DNA from 2 places in the Herbaspirillum sp. NPDC101396 genome. Region 2 is predicted to be linked to the other one. Evidence: predicted binding sites of a transcription regulator. Region 2 holds the regulator's gene; the other holds the start of a gene.
The links. The regulator LexA, encoded in region 2, represses DNA repair genes until DNA is damaged. The targets are predictions, from matches to a motif close to ACTGTATNNNNATACAGT.

Region 1: a site for LexA is predicted at 4,515-4,532, ahead of ACIROY_RS11270 (PA0069 family radical SAM protein). Genes of this name have one in related genera too.

The regions. Positions count from the first base shown of each region.
Region 1 covers NZ_JBIWNT010000003.1:347,209-354,031, forward strand. Annotated here, with positions in the region: gene ACIROY_RS11250 (GNAT family N-acetyltransferase) at 1-1,151, opposite strand, end outside; gene ACIROY_RS11255 (NAD+ synthase) at 1,231-2,844, shown strand; gene ACIROY_RS11260 (P-II family nitrogen regulator) at 2,942-3,280, shown strand; gene ACIROY_RS11265 (ABC transporter substrate-binding protein) at 3,358-4,455, shown strand; gene ACIROY_RS11270 (PA0069 family radical SAM protein) at 4,557-5,738, shown strand; gene ACIROY_RS11275 (aldo/keto reductase) at 5,764-6,768, opposite strand.
Region 2 covers NZ_JBIWNT010000007.1:30,127-39,588, reverse strand. Annotated here, with positions in the region: gene ACIROY_RS22130 (tetratricopeptide repeat protein) at 1-1,698, opposite strand, end outside; gene lexA (transcriptional repressor LexA) at 1,883-2,527, opposite strand; gene rpsF (30S ribosomal protein S6) at 2,780-3,148, shown strand; gene priB (primosomal replication protein N) at 3,183-3,476, shown strand; gene rpsR (30S ribosomal protein S18) at 3,510-3,794, shown strand; gene rplI (50S ribosomal protein L9) at 3,821-4,273, shown strand; gene ACIROY_RS22100 (replicative DNA helicase) at 4,446-5,852, shown strand; gene ACIROY_RS22095 (DUF47 domain-containing protein) at 5,962-6,588, shown strand; gene ACIROY_RS22090 (inorganic phosphate transporter) at 6,674-7,681, shown strand; gene ACIROY_RS22085 (PhoH family protein) at 7,762-9,450, opposite strand.

The DNA.
Region 1 (6,823 bases), on a different contig from region 2:
CGAGTCGGATCTCGAAACGGGTTGCGTTCGTTGAGTTCGCTCAGGTAATCGTCGATGCCGCCGCCTTCGCGTTCGAGGAAGCGTTCCACCGCATCGGCAAACGAGGGATGCGCCAGCCAGTGCGCCGACCAGGTTTTCTGCGGCAGGAAGCCGCGCGCCATCTTGTGCTCGCCCTGGGCGCCGCCTTCAAACCACGCGATCTTGTTGTCGATGCAGAATTCCAGCGGCTGGTAGTAAGCCGTTTCGAAATGCAGGCAGGGGATGTCTTCCAGCGCACCCCAGTAGCGTCCGTATAGTGCGTCTTCGTCATAGACCACTAACGACGAGGCGACCGGTTTGCCGTCGCGATGGGCCACTGTCAGCAGCAGATGCTGCGGCATCCCGGCGGCGATGCGCAGGAAAAAGTCGAGGTTCAGATAAGGCGTCGAATGGTGTGCCGCATAAGTGTGGCGGTAACAGCGGTGGAAAAAACGCCAGTCGGCTTCGCCGGCTTCGTGACCGCGCAGATGGCGGAACGTCACGCCGGCGTCGCCCACCTTGCGCCGCTCGGCCAGGATGTTCTTGCGTTTCTTGCGTTCCAGCGTGGTGAGGAACTCGGCGAAGTCGCGATAGCCTTCGTTGTGCCAATGGAACTGTACGCCGCTGCGCAGCATGAAGCCGGCCTCTGCCAGCGTCTGCGCCTCTGCTGCGGGAGGGTAGAGCACATGGGTGGAGGAGGTCTGTGCGGCTTCCTGGAGTTCCTGCAAGGCCCGCACCAGCGCCTGGCGTGCGGCCTCGTCCACCGCGAGGAGGCGAGCGCCGCTGACCGGCGTGAACGGAATCGCCGCCAGCAGCTTGGGGTAATAGGGCAGGCCGTGACGTTCATAAGCCTCGGCCCAGGCCCAGTCGAACACGTACTCGCCGTAGGAGTGATATTTCAGGTAGAGCGGCAATGCCGCCTTCAGGTCATCACCTTGCCACAGTGTCAGGTATTGCGGCTCCCAGCCGGTGTCCTTGGCGGCGGAGCCGCTTTCATGCAGCGCATGCAGGAAAGCGTAGGACAAAAACGGCGTGGCGTCGGCCTGGGCGGCAAGCAGCGCATCCCATGCCGGCTGGCCAACTTCTGCCAGAGAAGAAATGATTCGCGTGCGATAATGAGACTCTGCGTTCACTGCGTGCAGCTCCCCGGCACAGGTGTTGCGTCCGTACTCTTCGTCATTTTCTTACCGTCATTTCTTACTTGTCGCCATCATGTCAGTCAAAGTCGCCATCGCCCAGATCAACAGCACCGTTGGAGATATCTCGGGCAATCGCAACAAAATCGTCGAATTCGCTCGTCGTGCCGCAGCACAGGGTGCGGACATCGTCCTCACGCCGGAATTGTCGCTGGTAGGCTATCCTCCTGAAGACCTGTTGCTGCGTCAGGCATTCTACGCAAAAACCGACGAAGCGTTGCAAGCGCTCACGGCCGAGCTGGCCGGGTTGAAAGACGTGCACGTCGTCGTCGGCCATCCGGTGCTCAAGGATGGTGCGCGCTTCAACGCGGCATCGGTTCTGCTCAACGGCAAAATCTCCGGCAGCTATCACAAGCTGGAGCTGCCCAACGACAGCGTGTTTGACGAGAAGCGCTACTTCACGCCCGACGGCACGCCGCTGGTGTTCGACGTCAAAGGCACGAAATTCGGCATCAACATTTGCGAGGACACCTGGTTCCCGCGCGCGCCTGCCCGCGCCAAAGAGGCCGGCGCACAGGTACTGCTGATCCTGAACGGTTCGCCGTACCATATGAACAAGCAGTCGCTGCGCCTCGACGTGATGCGCGACAATGTGACCAAACAAGGCATGCCGCTGGTGTTCGCCAATCTGGTGGGCGGCCAGGATGAACTGATTTTCGACGGCAATTCCTTCGCCATGGATATCGCCGGCGAACTGGTCGCCAGCCTGGCGCATGCGCAGGAAGATTTGCAGGTCATCGAATTCGACGGTGTGCAGATCCGCAATCCACAGATGGCGCCGGCGCTGTCGATTGAAGCGCAGGTGTACCAGGCGCTGGTGCTGGGCGTGCGCGATTACGTCGGCAAGAACGGTTTCCCGAGCGTGCTGATCGGCTTGTCAGGCGGCGTCGATTCGGCGCTGACGCTGGCCGTCGCGGTCGATGCGCTGGGCGCCGACAAGGTGCGCGCGATCATGATGCCGTCGCCTTATACGGCAGACATTTCCTGGATCGACTCGCGTGACATGGTCGAGCGCATCAAGGTGCGCTACGACGAGATTTCGATCAACGATTGTTTCTCGGCCTTCCGCAGCACCTTGTCCGAAGAGTTCAAGGGACTCAAGGAAGACACCACCGAAGAAAACATCCAGGCCCGCATTCGCGGCACGCTGCTCATGGCGCTGTCCAACAAGTACGGTTCCATCGTCCTGACTACCGGCAACAAGAGCGAAATGGCGGTGGGCTACTGCACGCTGTACGGCGACATGGCCGGCGGCTTCGCCGTGATCAAGGACATCGCCAAGACGCTGGTCTATCGTTTGTGCGCTTACCGCAACAGCATTTCCGAAGTCATTCCCGAACGCATCCTGACACGCGCACCGTCGGCCGAACTGCGGCCCGACCAGAAGGACCAGGATTCGCTGCCGCCGTATGAAGTCCTCGACGCCATCATGCAGATGTACATGGAAGAAAATCTCGGCATCGTCGAGATCGAGCGGGCCGGTTACCAGAAGGAAGATATCGAGCGCATCACGCGCCTGATCAAGATCAACGAATACAAGCGGCGCCAGGCGCCGGTGGGTATCCGGGTCACCCACAGGGCTTTCGGTCGCGACTGGCGATATCCGATTACGTCAAGATTCCGCGAATAACATTACGTTGTTCGCTGCGCATAATTAAGAGTGTTTCGTAAAAACTTTCATTGATTTAATTCGATTTTCTGCGACATTTTATAAGGAGGGAATAGCCATGAAGCAAGTCACTGCTATCATCAAACCGTTCAAGTTGGACGAAGTGCGCGAGTCGCTGGCCGAAGTCGGCGTCACCGGACTGACCGTTACCGAAGTCAAGGGTTTCGGCCGTCAGAAGGGCCATACCGAGCTGTATCGCGGCGCTGAATACGTTGTCGATTTCCTGCCCAAGGTGAAGATCGAAGTCGTGGTCGACAACAGCGTGGTGGAACCGGTGGTCGACGCCATCATCAAGGCGGCGCGCACCGGCAAGATCGGCGACGGCAAGATTTTTGTGCAGGAAGTCGAACAGGTCATTCGCATCCGCACCGGCGAGACAGGAGCGGAAGCGGTATAACACCGTGAAGGGGAGATCGCATGTCGGAGCAGCTTCGATGGTTGTTTCGAATTTTTCCGATCTTTTTGTTAACGTGCTTGTTCTCCCCCGCACATGCCGACGCCGACCCCGGCGTCTCCGATACCCGCATCCTGCTCGGACAATCGGCCGGCATGTCGGGGCCCACTGCGCAATACGCGCGCCAGGTGTTGATCGGCGCCAAAGTCTACTTCGACAAGATCAACCAGCAAGGCGGTGTGCATGGCAGACGCATTGAGCTGCGTACCCGCGACGACCAATATTCTGCATCCCTCGCCGCCTATAACACGCGTCAATTGATTGAGCGTGACGGCGTGTTTGCGCTGTTCGGATTCGTCGGATGGCCGACCAGCCAGGCCGGCCTGCAGATCGCCTCGCGTGCGGGCGTGCCTTTCTTTGCGCCGTTCACCGGCGGTGCGCTTCATGCATCGTTCGATCGACATCTGTTTTCGATCCGTGCGAGTTATGCGGACGAATACGCTTACTTCCTGCGCAACATGAACTGGCTCGGCATACGCAAGCTGGCGCTGCTGTATCAGCAAGACCAATATGGCGTGATGATCAAGCAGGACGTCGATAGTCGCGCCCGCCGCGAAGCCATCGAGCTGACCAGCATCGGCATCAACCATGGCGGCGTCAACCTCGAGCCCCTGATCGACAAGACACTGAGCGTGCAGGCCGATGTCGTCATGCTGGTCCATGCCGACTCCCAGATCAACGCCCGCATCGTGCGCAGCTTGCGCAACCGCGGCTTCCTCGGGCAGTTCTTTGCCGTGTCCTTCGTCGGCAACAAGCAACTGGCCAGCGAACTGGGCGAGCTGGCGCACGGCATTCTGGTCACGCAAGTGGTGCCGCTGCCCTGGCGCATTTCGATGCCGCTCGTTGCCGAATACCGCAAGCGCATGGCTGAGTCAGGCTACGAGGAATTCACCGTCACCAGCCTGGAAGGCTACATTGCGGCACGCGTGCTGGTTGAAGGCTTGAAGCGGGCAGGGCGTAATCTGACGCGCGAGCGCCTGATCCGTGCGCTCGAAAGCATCAATGCGCGCAACTACGACGGTGGCGGCTATGTCGTCAATTTCTCCGCCACCAATCACCAGGGATCGATGTACGTGGACATTGCGACCATGACCAAGGATGCGCGCTTCATGAACTGAAGCCGTCGATTCACTGGCTTGTCCGGTCTTTACGAACATCGCTGTATTTGGTTTAAAATACTGTTTATATATACAGTATTCCAATGCAAGGCGATGACCCCATGAGCAAGTCCGGCTACCGCAAAGTCCCGTTGCAAATCACGCAAGTACGCGAGAGCGAAGGCGAGACTTTCACGCGGGTGTTCGATGCGCGCAAGGGCCGTGGCGCGGTCAGCAACATACAGGGGCGCTATGAGGTGGAGCAGCGCGTCGGCTTCGACGACGGCTGGGGGGCGCCTGAATCAGAAAATGGCGCAGAAGACGAACCGGCAACCGTGCGCACCATCATCACCGAAGAAACCGCCAAAACTATCATCAGCCGCAACAAGTCGCCCGACCTGCCGTTCAATGTGTCGCTCAATCCGTATCGCGGTTGCGAACATGGCTGCGTGTACTGCTTTGCACGTCCCACACACGCTTACCTGGGCTTGTCGCCGGGACTGGACTTCGAGAGCAGGATTTTCGCCAAGACCAATGCCCCGGAATTGCTCCTGCGCGAATTGGCCAAGCCGTCCTATGTGCCCGAGACGATCACCGTGGGCATCAACACCGATGCCTACCAGCCCTGCGAGCGCGAGCTGCAGATCACGCGGCGCGTATTGCAGATACTCAGCGATTGCCGGCATCCGGCTGCGCTGATCACCAAGTCCTCGCTGGTCGAACGCGACATCGACATCCTCGCGCCGATGGCTGAACGGCGGCAGGTGATCGCCGCCGTCACCATCGCCACGCTAGACCCGGCGCTGGCGCGCAAGCTGGAGCCGCGCGCGGCCACGCCGACGCGCCGTCTGCGGGTGATCCGCACGTTGGCCGAAGCAGGCATTCCGGTCAGTGTCAGCGTTGCGCCGGTGATTCCCTTCATCAACGAGCCCGAACTGGAAGACATCATCGCGGCGGCTGCAGAGGCCGGCGCGAGGCGTGCCGGCTACACCGTGCTGCGCTTGCCGTGGGAAGTCAATCCGCTGTTCCAGCAATGGCTGCAGACCTACTTTCCCGAACGGGCAAACCGCGTCATGAACCGCATCCGCGAGATGCGCGGCGGCAAGGACAACGATTCCGATTTCGCCACGCGCATGCGCGGCGAAGGCGTGTGGGCCGAGCTGATACGCCAGCGTTTTGAAAAAGCCGTGCAGCGCAGCGGCATGCATGAGCGCGGCTGGTTCGACATGCTTGATGCGTCGCAATTCGTGGCGCCCGCGCGACCGGCGCGCGCCTCGCCGTCCGGCCAGTTCAACTTGTTCTGACCGGCGCGGGCATCGCTGCTTCCGTCTATTTCTCGCTGTCCAAGTGCGCCATCGAATGCGCGGCATAACGTTCGCCCGCCGCAGCATTGGCTGGAATGGCTTCTTCGATGCGCGCCAGATCCTGGCGCGTCAGCACCAGCTTGAGTGCGCCCAGCGACTCCGCAAGGCGTTCCGGGCGACGTGCGCCGACCAATGGCACGATGTCGCTGCCTTGCGCCAGCACCCAGGCGATCGCGACCTGAGCCGGTGTAGCCTCTTTGTCGGCGGCGACGCTGCGCAGCACGTCGATCAGCGCCAGGTTATGCGCCAGGTTGTCGCCCGAAAAGCGCGGGCTATGGCTGCGGAAGTCGTTCGCCGCCAGCTGGCGCGACGCATCCCAGTGACCGCTGATCAGGCCGCGCGACAGCACGCCGTAGGCCGTGATGCCGATGCCCAGTTCGCGGCAGGTCGGCAGGATGTCCTTTTCGATGCCGCGCGAGATCAGCGAATATTCGATCTGCAAATCTGTGATCGGATGCACGGCGTGAGCACGGCGCAAGGTGTCCGCGCCGACTTCCGACAAGCCGATGTGACGCACGCGGCCGGCTTTGATTTCTTCGGCGATGGCGCCGACGGTGTCTTCGATCGGCACGGATGGATCGAGGCGCGCCGGGCGATAGATGTCGATATGGTCGGCGCCGAGACGACGCAGCGTATAGGCCAGGAAATTCTTCACCGCCGCCGGGCGGTTGTCCATGCCGACCCAGTTGCCGCCGGCGTCGCGCATGGCGCCGAATTTCACGCTCAGCTGGACCTTGTCGCGACTGCCGCTGCCGATCGTGCGCAAGGCGTCCCGGATCAGCATTTCATTGTGACCCATGCCGTAGAAGTCGCCGGTGTCGAGCAGCGTTACACCGGCGTCCAGAGCGGCGTGGATGGTAGCTATGCCGGTTTGTTCATCGGCCGGGCCGTACAGATCCGACATGCCCATGCAGCCGAGCCCGAGGGCGGAGGAGGAGAGGCCGCTGCGGCCGAGTGTGCGATGTTCCATGATGATTCCTTCCAGGTGAAAAGTAGGGATGCCAGCCGGAACGGAGGCGACAGCG
Region 2 (9,462 bases):
GGCAAAGTCGTTAAAGGCGTCGCCTATATTGTATACAGGCAGTTCTTTGGGAAGCTTGGCCAGTTCCGGTGTGGCCAGTCCTTTCTGGATGGAAAAGAATTGGACGCCAGGTGTATTGAATAGCGGTGCGAAGGTCTCCAGCGGAATCGAACGCTTGCGGTCATTGCCGTGCTCCGGATTGCCGGCCCATACGAAGCCGACGCGCAAATCGCCGGTATTGCCGGCAAGCGAGTCCATTTTGTCTTTCCAGCTCTTGACGTCCAGCGGATCTGCGGACAGGTAGGATGGATAGGATGGGATATCTTCGACACGATCAGTGCCGAGGGCGTGCGGCAGGCTCATCAGCACGTAAGCGCAGTCGCATTTGGGCAGCGGATCGTTCTCGCGCACCAGGGTCACCTGATCGGACACGCTGCGGAACAGGCGAGCGAGCGGATCTTTCACATGCAGGGCCACGCGGGCGCCTTGCTCCAGCAGCTTGTGGACGTAGCGGACGAACTGGATGCTGTCGCCGAAGCCTTGTTCGTGCATCAGCAGGATGTACTTGCCCTTGAGCGAGGATTTGCCGTCCCATTTCGGGATCAGGCCGAAAAGCTTGTGGATCAATTTATAGACGTAGCGACGCTCTTTGACTTCCAGCCGGCTTTCGTGATTGGCCCAGCCGTCTTTCAGGTCGCCGGCCAGAAGTTGTCCAAGCGCAAGATTGTGCTGCGCGGTCAGGTAGTTGGGCTTGAGCGCGAGTGCATCCTTGAAATATTGCAACGAAGACACCGTCTCGCCGTAGTCATACATTGTTGCGCCGATATTGTTGAGCGTCACCGGATGCTTGGGATCGACCTCAAGCGCCTGGTGGAACAGCGCCATGGCCTCTTCGTAGCGATCCTGATGGGTGAACAGGCTCGATGCGAGTTTGGTGTAGCTGTTCGGATCCTTGGGCGCCAGCTCCAGGACGCGCCGATAGTGCTCGTTGGCCTTGTCGTAGTCTTTTTGCTTGATGTACGTGTCGGCTATCTTGTTTTGCGCGTAGATGTCCGTGGGGTCCAGCAGCAGGGAGGTCTTGTGGCATTCCAGGGCATCCTTGAGCATGTCCATTTCCTGGAAGGCGATGCCCAGGTTGGTGTGTGCCGGAGCGAAATTGATTTGCAGTTGCAAGGACTTGAACAGGACGCCGACGGCCTCCTTGTATTGCTTTGCATCGATCAGGGCCTTGCCCAGGTGGGACAGCGGGCCGGGCGCATCGGGATTGCGTTTGACGGCGTCCTCGAAGTAGGCGATCGAGGCGTCAGGATCGTTCTTTTCGTGCAGGGCGTTGGCCAAGCCGATGCGTGCATCTTTGTTCTCGCTGTTGAGCTTGATGGCTTCTTCGTACAGTGCGATGGCATCATCGATCCTGTCCTGGTTGAGGACGGAGGTCGCCAGGTTGGCAACGTATTCGGAATTTTTCGGGTCTGCCGCCACGGCTTTGCGCAGGGCTGCCTCTGCCGTGACATAGTCATTCTTATGCATGGCGATCAAGCCCCAGGCATGATTGGCATAGACAAGATTCGGCGCGCGCTTGAGCACCTGGGCGCATAGTACTTTTGCCTCGTCGACCTTGTGATCGTCCAGCAAGCTCAGGCACTCTCTTACGGCCAGGAGATCTTTGACATTGGGTTGAGTGCTCTTGTTGGCGGGCTTGTTGCTGCTACGCGTTGACATTGTGATTCCTTGCCGGATTAAGTAGTTGTGCTGCTTTGCGAGCGGAAGAGTGTCTTGTAGTGCTTGATCCGGTCGCAATAAGCTGTGCATATCATATGATGCAATTCCGGTTTCGATCTTGCAAACAGACGTAAAAAAAGCCCGCGATTTAGCGGGCTTTATCTGGGTGCTGCTCGCGACTGGATCAATTCCAGCTGCGCAGCAAGCCGACGGCCAAGCCTTCCAGGGCGAAGTTTTCCTCTTCGGAAGAGACCTTGATCACCTTGAAGTCGGGATTTTCAGGCAACAATTCAATCAGTGAGCCGGTCTTGCGATAGCGCTTGACGGTAACGTCGTCACCAATGCGCGCCACGACGATCTGTCCGTTGCGCGCCTGATCGGCCTTTTTTACCGCGAGAAGATCGCCGTCCAGAATGCCGGCATCGCGCATCGACATGCCGCGCACCTTCAGCAAGTAGTCCGGCTTGGCCGAAAACAGCGCCGGGTCGACGTTGTAATTGCTCTCAATATGTTCTTGCGCCAGGATCGGCGAGCCGGCGGCGACGCGGCCGACCAGCGGCAGCTGCATGAGTGCAGGGTGGGGCAGCGCCATCTGGCGGCCAGGATTGGTAATCGATCCATCTCGCAGGCGGATTCCGCGCGAGGTGCCCGGAGAAATTTCGATGGCGCCTTTGCGCGCCAGCGCCTGCAGATGCTCTTCGGCGGCATTGGCGGAGCGGAAGCCCAGCTCATTGGCGATTTCTGCTCGTGTAGGCGGGAAGCCGGTGTTTTCGATGGCGTCTTTGATCAGATTCAGAATCTGTTCCTGGCGAGCGGTCAGTTTGAGCATGTCGGCTTTCGGGGAAGTTATGCTGGTTGCATAAACAGTCTGTATTTTTATACAGTTATAAAGCAGTGTCAATCTGCAATATTGAAATCATGTCATCGACCGTTTTCCGATCTGTGGGCGCTGTTCCACGGCAAATGCCTGAAAGCATTGAGGTTTTTGGCATTCTGGTATATGATTGCGGGCTTTCCTCTTCCCACACTCGTCTTGACGCCGAGGTGGGCGATTTGTTAATCAGTCCATAAAGGAGTCTACATGCGTCATTATGAAATCGTATTTATCGTCCATCCGGACCAAAGCGAGCAAGTTCCAGCGATGATCGAGCGTTACAAAGGCATCGTTACTGCACGCGGCGGCAAGATTCACCGTGTCGAAGATTGGGGCCGCCGTCAATTGGCGTACCAAATCCAAAAACTGGCAAAAGCACACTATGTTTGCCTGAATATCGAAGTTGACGGCGAAACTCTGGCCGAAATCGAAACCGGCTTCAAGTTCAACGATGCAGTGTTGCGTCACCTGACAGTCAAGATGAAGAAGGCCGAAACCGGTCCTTCGCCAATCCTGAAGGCTGTCCAGAAGGAAGACGCAGTAAAGAGCAATCGCGCAGAAGCACCAGCGGCTTAATTGCTGACATTGCGATAGAAAAGCATCAGGGAGCGTGAATCACTTTCAGTTTGTTGCCACCATCGCCGAGCGTGACGTCATACGTTACACCCCGGCAGGCATCCCGGTAGTGACTGCGAAGTTGCAGCACCAATCGGAGCAGACGGAAGCGGGCATCAAGAGGTTGGTCGAGTTTGAAATCACTGCATTCGCTGCAGGCGAAATTTCAGGTCGGCTTAACCGGGCCGGTCTCGGCGAGATGCTCAAGTTCAGCGGTTTCATGGCGCGCAGGAATCGCAACAGCAAAAGCTTCGTGTTTCACATCGTTGATTTTGAATCTGTAGTTTAGAACCACTCAATTTTAGATATCAGGAGCCGCAAAATGGCATTCGGTAAAAAGTTCGATAAAAGCAAGTTGAAGCAAAAACGCCAACAGCAAAACCCGCTGTTCAAGCGTAAAAAATTCTGCCGTTTCACAGCCGCAGGTGTTGAGCAAGTCGATTACAAAGACGTCGACACTCTGAAGGATTTCGTGCAAGAAAACGGCAAGATCATGCCAGCACGTCTGACCGGCACCAAGGCACACTATCAGCGTCAAGTTGACACAGCGATCAAGCGCGCACGCTACCTCGCGTTGCTGCCATACACAGATCTGCACAACGCGTAATTGACGACGAGATATAGGAGAAAAACATGCAAGTCATTCTGTTGGAAAAAGTCGTTAATCTCGGTGGTCTGGGCGAAGTCGTCCGCGTCAAGGACGGTTACGCACGTAACTTCCTGATCCCGCAACGCATGGCGCGCCGCGCCACAACAGCCGCTATCGCTGAATTCGAAGCGAAGCGCGCCGAGTTGGAAAAAGCCGCCGCTGAAAAGCTGGCAGCAGCACAAGCCCAAGGCGAAAAACTGGCCGGCCTGACAGTCAAGATCACCCAGAAGTCCGGCGTTGACGGTCGTCTGTTCGGTTCCGTGACCAACTTTGACATCGCTGACGCGCTGACAAAGCAAGGTTTCCCGGTCGAAAAGGCGCAAGTTCGTCTGCCACAAGGTCCTCTGAAGATCGTTGGCGATCACGCTGTGTCGGTTGCTCTGCACACCGACGTCGTGGTTGACGTGACTGTTGCTGTTGCGGGCGACCACGCGTAATTCATTACGCCAAGTCGTTCCATCTGTTTTGATAAAGAAGCCGGGTTCGCCTGGCTTTTTTATTTTTCCGGTCCCGTACATCATGCCGGGACCGGTGCAAGTCTGACCGTAGTTTGTAAAACCGCCGGCTAATCTGCCTCCGCACCTGTAGCGACTACTCTTAGCAGGTATAATGCGCGCCATGAACGCATCTCCCGATCCGCAACTAGAATCCCTGCGCGTCCCGCCGCACTCCATCGAAGCCGAACAATCCGTCCTTGGCGGTTTGATGCTTGATAATGCTGCGTGGGATCGTATTGCCGACTTCGTCAGCGCAGAAGATTTTTATCGCTACGATCATCGCATCATCTTCCAGCACATCGTTAAGCTGATCAATGAAAGCAAGCCGGCCGACGTGATCACCGTCTACGAGGCAATGTCCACCAGCGGCAAGGCCGAAGAAGTGGGCGGCCTGAGCTATCTCAACGCGCTGGCGCAAAACACGCCTTCTGCGGCGAATATCCGTCGCTACGCCGAAATCGTGCGCGACCGCGGCATCCTGCGCAAGCTGATCACGGTGTCGGATGAGATTTCAGGCGATGCTTTCCACCCCCAAGGCAAGAACGTCAAGCAGATGCTCGACGAGGCCGAATCCAAGATTTTCGCGATCGCGGAAGAGGGCTCGCGCGGCTCGCAAGGCTTCCTGTCGATTCAGCCGCTGCTGACCCAGGTGGTCGAGCGCATCGACGAACTGTACAACCGCGACAGCACCAGCGACATCACCGGCGTGCCGACCGGCTTCATCGATCTCGACAAGATGACTTCCGGCTTGCAGCCGGGCGATCTGATCATCGTGGCCGGCCGTCCTTCGATGGGTAAAACTGCGTTTTCCATCAACATCGGTGAAAACGTTGCCATCGACAGCGGCCTGCCGGTTGCCGTGTTCTCGATGGAAATGGGCGGCGCCCAGCTGGCCATGCGTATGCTGGGCTCGGTCGGCCGTCTCGACCAGCATCGCCTGCGCACCGGCCGCCTGATCGACGAAGACTGGCCGCGCCTGACGCACGCGATTCAGAAGATGAACGACGCGCAGTTCTACATCGATGAAACACCGGCCTTGAGTCCAATCGAATTGCGCGCGCGCTCGCGTCGCCTGGCGCGCCAATGCGGCAAGCTCGGTCTGATCATCATCGACTACTTGCAACTGATGTCAGGCAACGGCGGCGGCAACAGCGGCGAAAACCGCGCCTCTGAAATTTCCGAAATTTCGCGGAGCCTGAAGGGCCTTGCCAAGGAACTCAATTGCCCGGTGATCGCCTTGTCGCAGCTGAACCGCGCGCTGGAGCAACGTCCCAACAAGCGTCCCGTGATGTCCGACTTGCGCGAATCCGGCGCCATCGAGCAGGATGCCGACGTGATTTTGTTCATTTACCGTGACGAAGTTTACAATCCCGATTCACCGGACAAAGGCACCGCCGAAATCATCATCGGCAAGCAGCGTAACGGTCCGATCGGCAGTATCCGCCTTGCGTTCCTGGGGCAATTTACCAAGTACGACAACTATGTCGGCAGTCTGGCGTCGCCTTACGGCGGCGACTGACGCGGCGAAGTTCATCGCTCAGCCCCGGGCTGCGCGGACAATGCAGGCCGCCTCCCTGGCGGCTCATGTTGTGTAAGTGAAGCATTAATTATTCATAAGAGAGTGGAACATGTTTGGACGCCTGATGCCCACCGAGGGCAAGTTTTTTGATCTGTTCAACCAGCACGCAGAGCTGGGTGTGAAATGCGCCAAGGAAATGGTCGCATTAATGACCAATTTCGACGACCTGGAAATTCGCGTGCATGCGATCGAGACCCTGGAAAAGCAGGCGGACAAAGTCACTCACAACACCATCGAGCTGTTGCACAAGACCTTTATCACACCACTGGACCGTGATGACATCCATCAACTGATCACCCGCATGGACGACATCCTCGACCTGCTGGAAGATGGCGCGCAAACCATTTCGCTGTATGACATCAAGGCCATCACGCCGGAAGCCAAGCGCCTCGCCGAACTGTGCCTGGCCTGTGCCGAGAAGGTGAAGGCAGCCGTCGGCCTGTTGCACAACATGGATAACTCGCGCCAGATCCTCGCCATCTGCGAAGAGATCGACCGCTTCGAATCGGATGCCGACCATGTCATGCGCGCCGCCATGTCCAAGCTGTTCCGCGATGAGCCTGATGTGCGCAACCTGATCAAGCTGAAAGCCATCTACGAAATCCTGGAAACCGTTACCGATCGTTGCGAAGACGTCGCCAACATCATTGAAGGCATCATCGTCGAAAATGCCTGACCTTCGCCATTGACTGCGCCGGCGCTCGACACTGGCGCCGTCACGGTGCGATGTTGCCGCTGCTTCTCAAGATAACGGTTTATCCATGCATACAGTTCAAATTAGTTTTCACATTCTTGCCTTGCTGATTGTCCTGGCGCTGCTGTTCGATTTCATGAACGGTTTCCACGACGCTGCAAATGCCATTGCGACGGTGGTGTCCACCGGCGTGTTGCGTCCGCAAACGGCGGTGGCGATGGCGGCGTTCTTCAATCTGGCCGCGGTGTTTGTTTTTCATCAACTGCACGTTGCCGCTTCGGTGGGCAAGGGCACGATTGATCCCGCCGTGGTGGACCACGTGGTGGTGTTCGGCGCCTTGATCGGTGCGATTTTCTGGAATCTCGTGACCTGGTACTACGGCATCCCGTCGTCGTCGTCGCATGCCCTGATCGGCGGCCTGGTAGGCGCTGCGGTCGCCAAGGCCGGCACCGGTTCGCTGGTGGCTTCAGGCCTGATCAAGATCGTCATCTTCATCGTGCTGTCGCCGCTGCTGGGCTTCATCCTGGGCTCCATCATGATGTTGCTTGTGTCGTGGATCTTCGTGCGCTCGACGCCGCGCAAGGTTGACGGCTGGTTCCGCCGCGCGCAGTTGGTGTCGGCATCGATGTACAGTCTCGGCCATGGCGGCAATGATGCGCAGAAGACCATCGGTATCATCTGGATGCTGTTGATTGCATCGGGCAATTCCGGAGCCGACAATCCGCCGATGTGGGTGATCATCAGCTGCTATTGCGCGATCAGCCTGGGCACACTGTTTGGCGGCTGGCGCATCGTCAAGACCATGGGCCAAAAGATCACCAAGCTCAAGCCGGTAGGCGGCTTCTGCGCCGAAACAGGTGGTGCGATCACGCTGTTCATCGCCACCGCAATGGGTGTGCCGGTCTCGACCACGCACACCATCACCGGCGCGATCGTCGGTGTCGGCGCATCGCACAAGATGTCGGCGGTGCGCTGGGGCGTTGCGGGCAATATCGTATGGGCCTGGATCTTCACGATTCCGGCATCGGCGTTCGTCGCGGCGATCGCCTGGTGGATCGGTATGCACATCCTGTAAGCGGACGTCTCTGCGGACAATAAAAAAGCCACCTCGCGGTGGCTTTTTTATTTGCTGCATGCTTCTGCTCCGATGCTGCCTTACAGGACATCGCTGGCGTGATCCGCCAGACGCGAACGCTCGCCGCGCGCCAGCGTGACGTGGCCGCTGTGCGACCAGCCCTTGAAGCGGTCAACGACGTAGGTCAGGCCGCTGGAACCTTCGGTCAGGTAAGGCGTGTCGATCTGCGCGATGTTGCCGAGGCAGACGATCTTGGTGCCCGGACCTGCACGGGTGACCAGGGTCTTCATCTGTTTCGGCGTCAGGTTCTGCGCTTCGTCGATGATCAGGAATTTGTTGACGAAGGTGCGACCGCGCATGAAGTTCAGCGACTTGATCTTGATGCGCGAGCGGATCAGGTCTTGCGTTGCCGCACGGCCCCATTCGCCGGCGTCGCCGTCGGACTTGTTCAACACTTCCAGATTGTCGTCGAAAGCGCCCATCCACGGCCCCATCTTCTCTTCTTCAGTACCGGGCAGGAAACCAATATCTTCGCCCACCGGTACGGTGACGCGGGTGACGATGATTTCGTTGTAGTTCTTGGTTTCCAGTACTTGCGCCAGACCGGCCGCCAGGGCGAGCAGGGTCTTGCCGGTACCGGCCTGACCGAGCAGTGTGACGAAATCGCACTCCGGATTCATCAGCAGGTTCAGCGCGAAGTTCTGCTCACGGTTGCGCGCCGTGATGCCCCACACGCTGTTCTTGGTGTGACCGTAGTCGCGCAGCGTCTGCAGGACCGCAGTCTTGCCGTTGATCTGCGTGACCTGGCCGTAGAAGGCCGGTTCGCCGTTCTTCGGTTCGATGAAGACGAACTGGTTCATCAGCATGGAAGGTACGTGCGGACCGGTCACGCGATAATAGGTGTAGCTGGTGCCGTGCTTGTTTTCCTGCCACGACTCCATGCCCTTGCCGTGCTTGTTCCAGAAGTCGTCCGGCAGTTGCTGGATGCCCGAATACAGCAGGTCGGTATCTTCCAGCACATGGTCGTTGAAGTAATCTTCCGCCGGCAAACCGATGGCGCGCGCCTTGATGCGCATGTTGATGTCTTTCGACACCAGCACGACCGGACGGTCCGGGTATTGCTGGTCAAGCGCACGCACCACGCCGAGAATCTGATTGTCGGCCTTGCCTTCTGGCAGGCCATCGGGCAGCTTGGCGTTCTGCAACTTGGTCTGGAAGAACAGGCGGCCCTTGGCGTCCTTGTTGCCCAGCTTGGACAGCGGGATGCCGAGGTCGATGGCGTCTTCAGCGATATCGCTGACCAGCGCATCAAGCGAGCGTGAAATCTGGCGTGCGTTGCGGGCGACTTCCGACATGCCCTTCTTGTGGTTGTCGAGTTCTTCCAGCGTGATCATCGGCAGATAGATATCGTGTTCCTCGAAGCGGAACAGCGAGGTCGGATCATGCATGAGCACATTGGTGTCGAGTACGAACAGTTTCGACACGCCGAGCTTGTCGGCAATGCGACTGGTGGTTGACTTGGCGCGCGATTCCAGCACTTTGGGTGTGGCCGCACGCGGTTTCTCGGCCTGGCTCTTGCCGGTGATCTTGGCTTGCGGCTGCTGCGCCGCCTTGGCAACTGGAGCAGCAATGGAGGCAACCGGGGCAATCGGTGCAGCAGGTTCTACCAATGCGATATGGGGTTTGACGGTTTTACCGCGTTCGGCCTTCGGATAATCTTTGGGCGCCAATAAGGCAGCTGGTTTACTCGGCAGTTTGGGCAGGGGCATCAGAACCTCGGT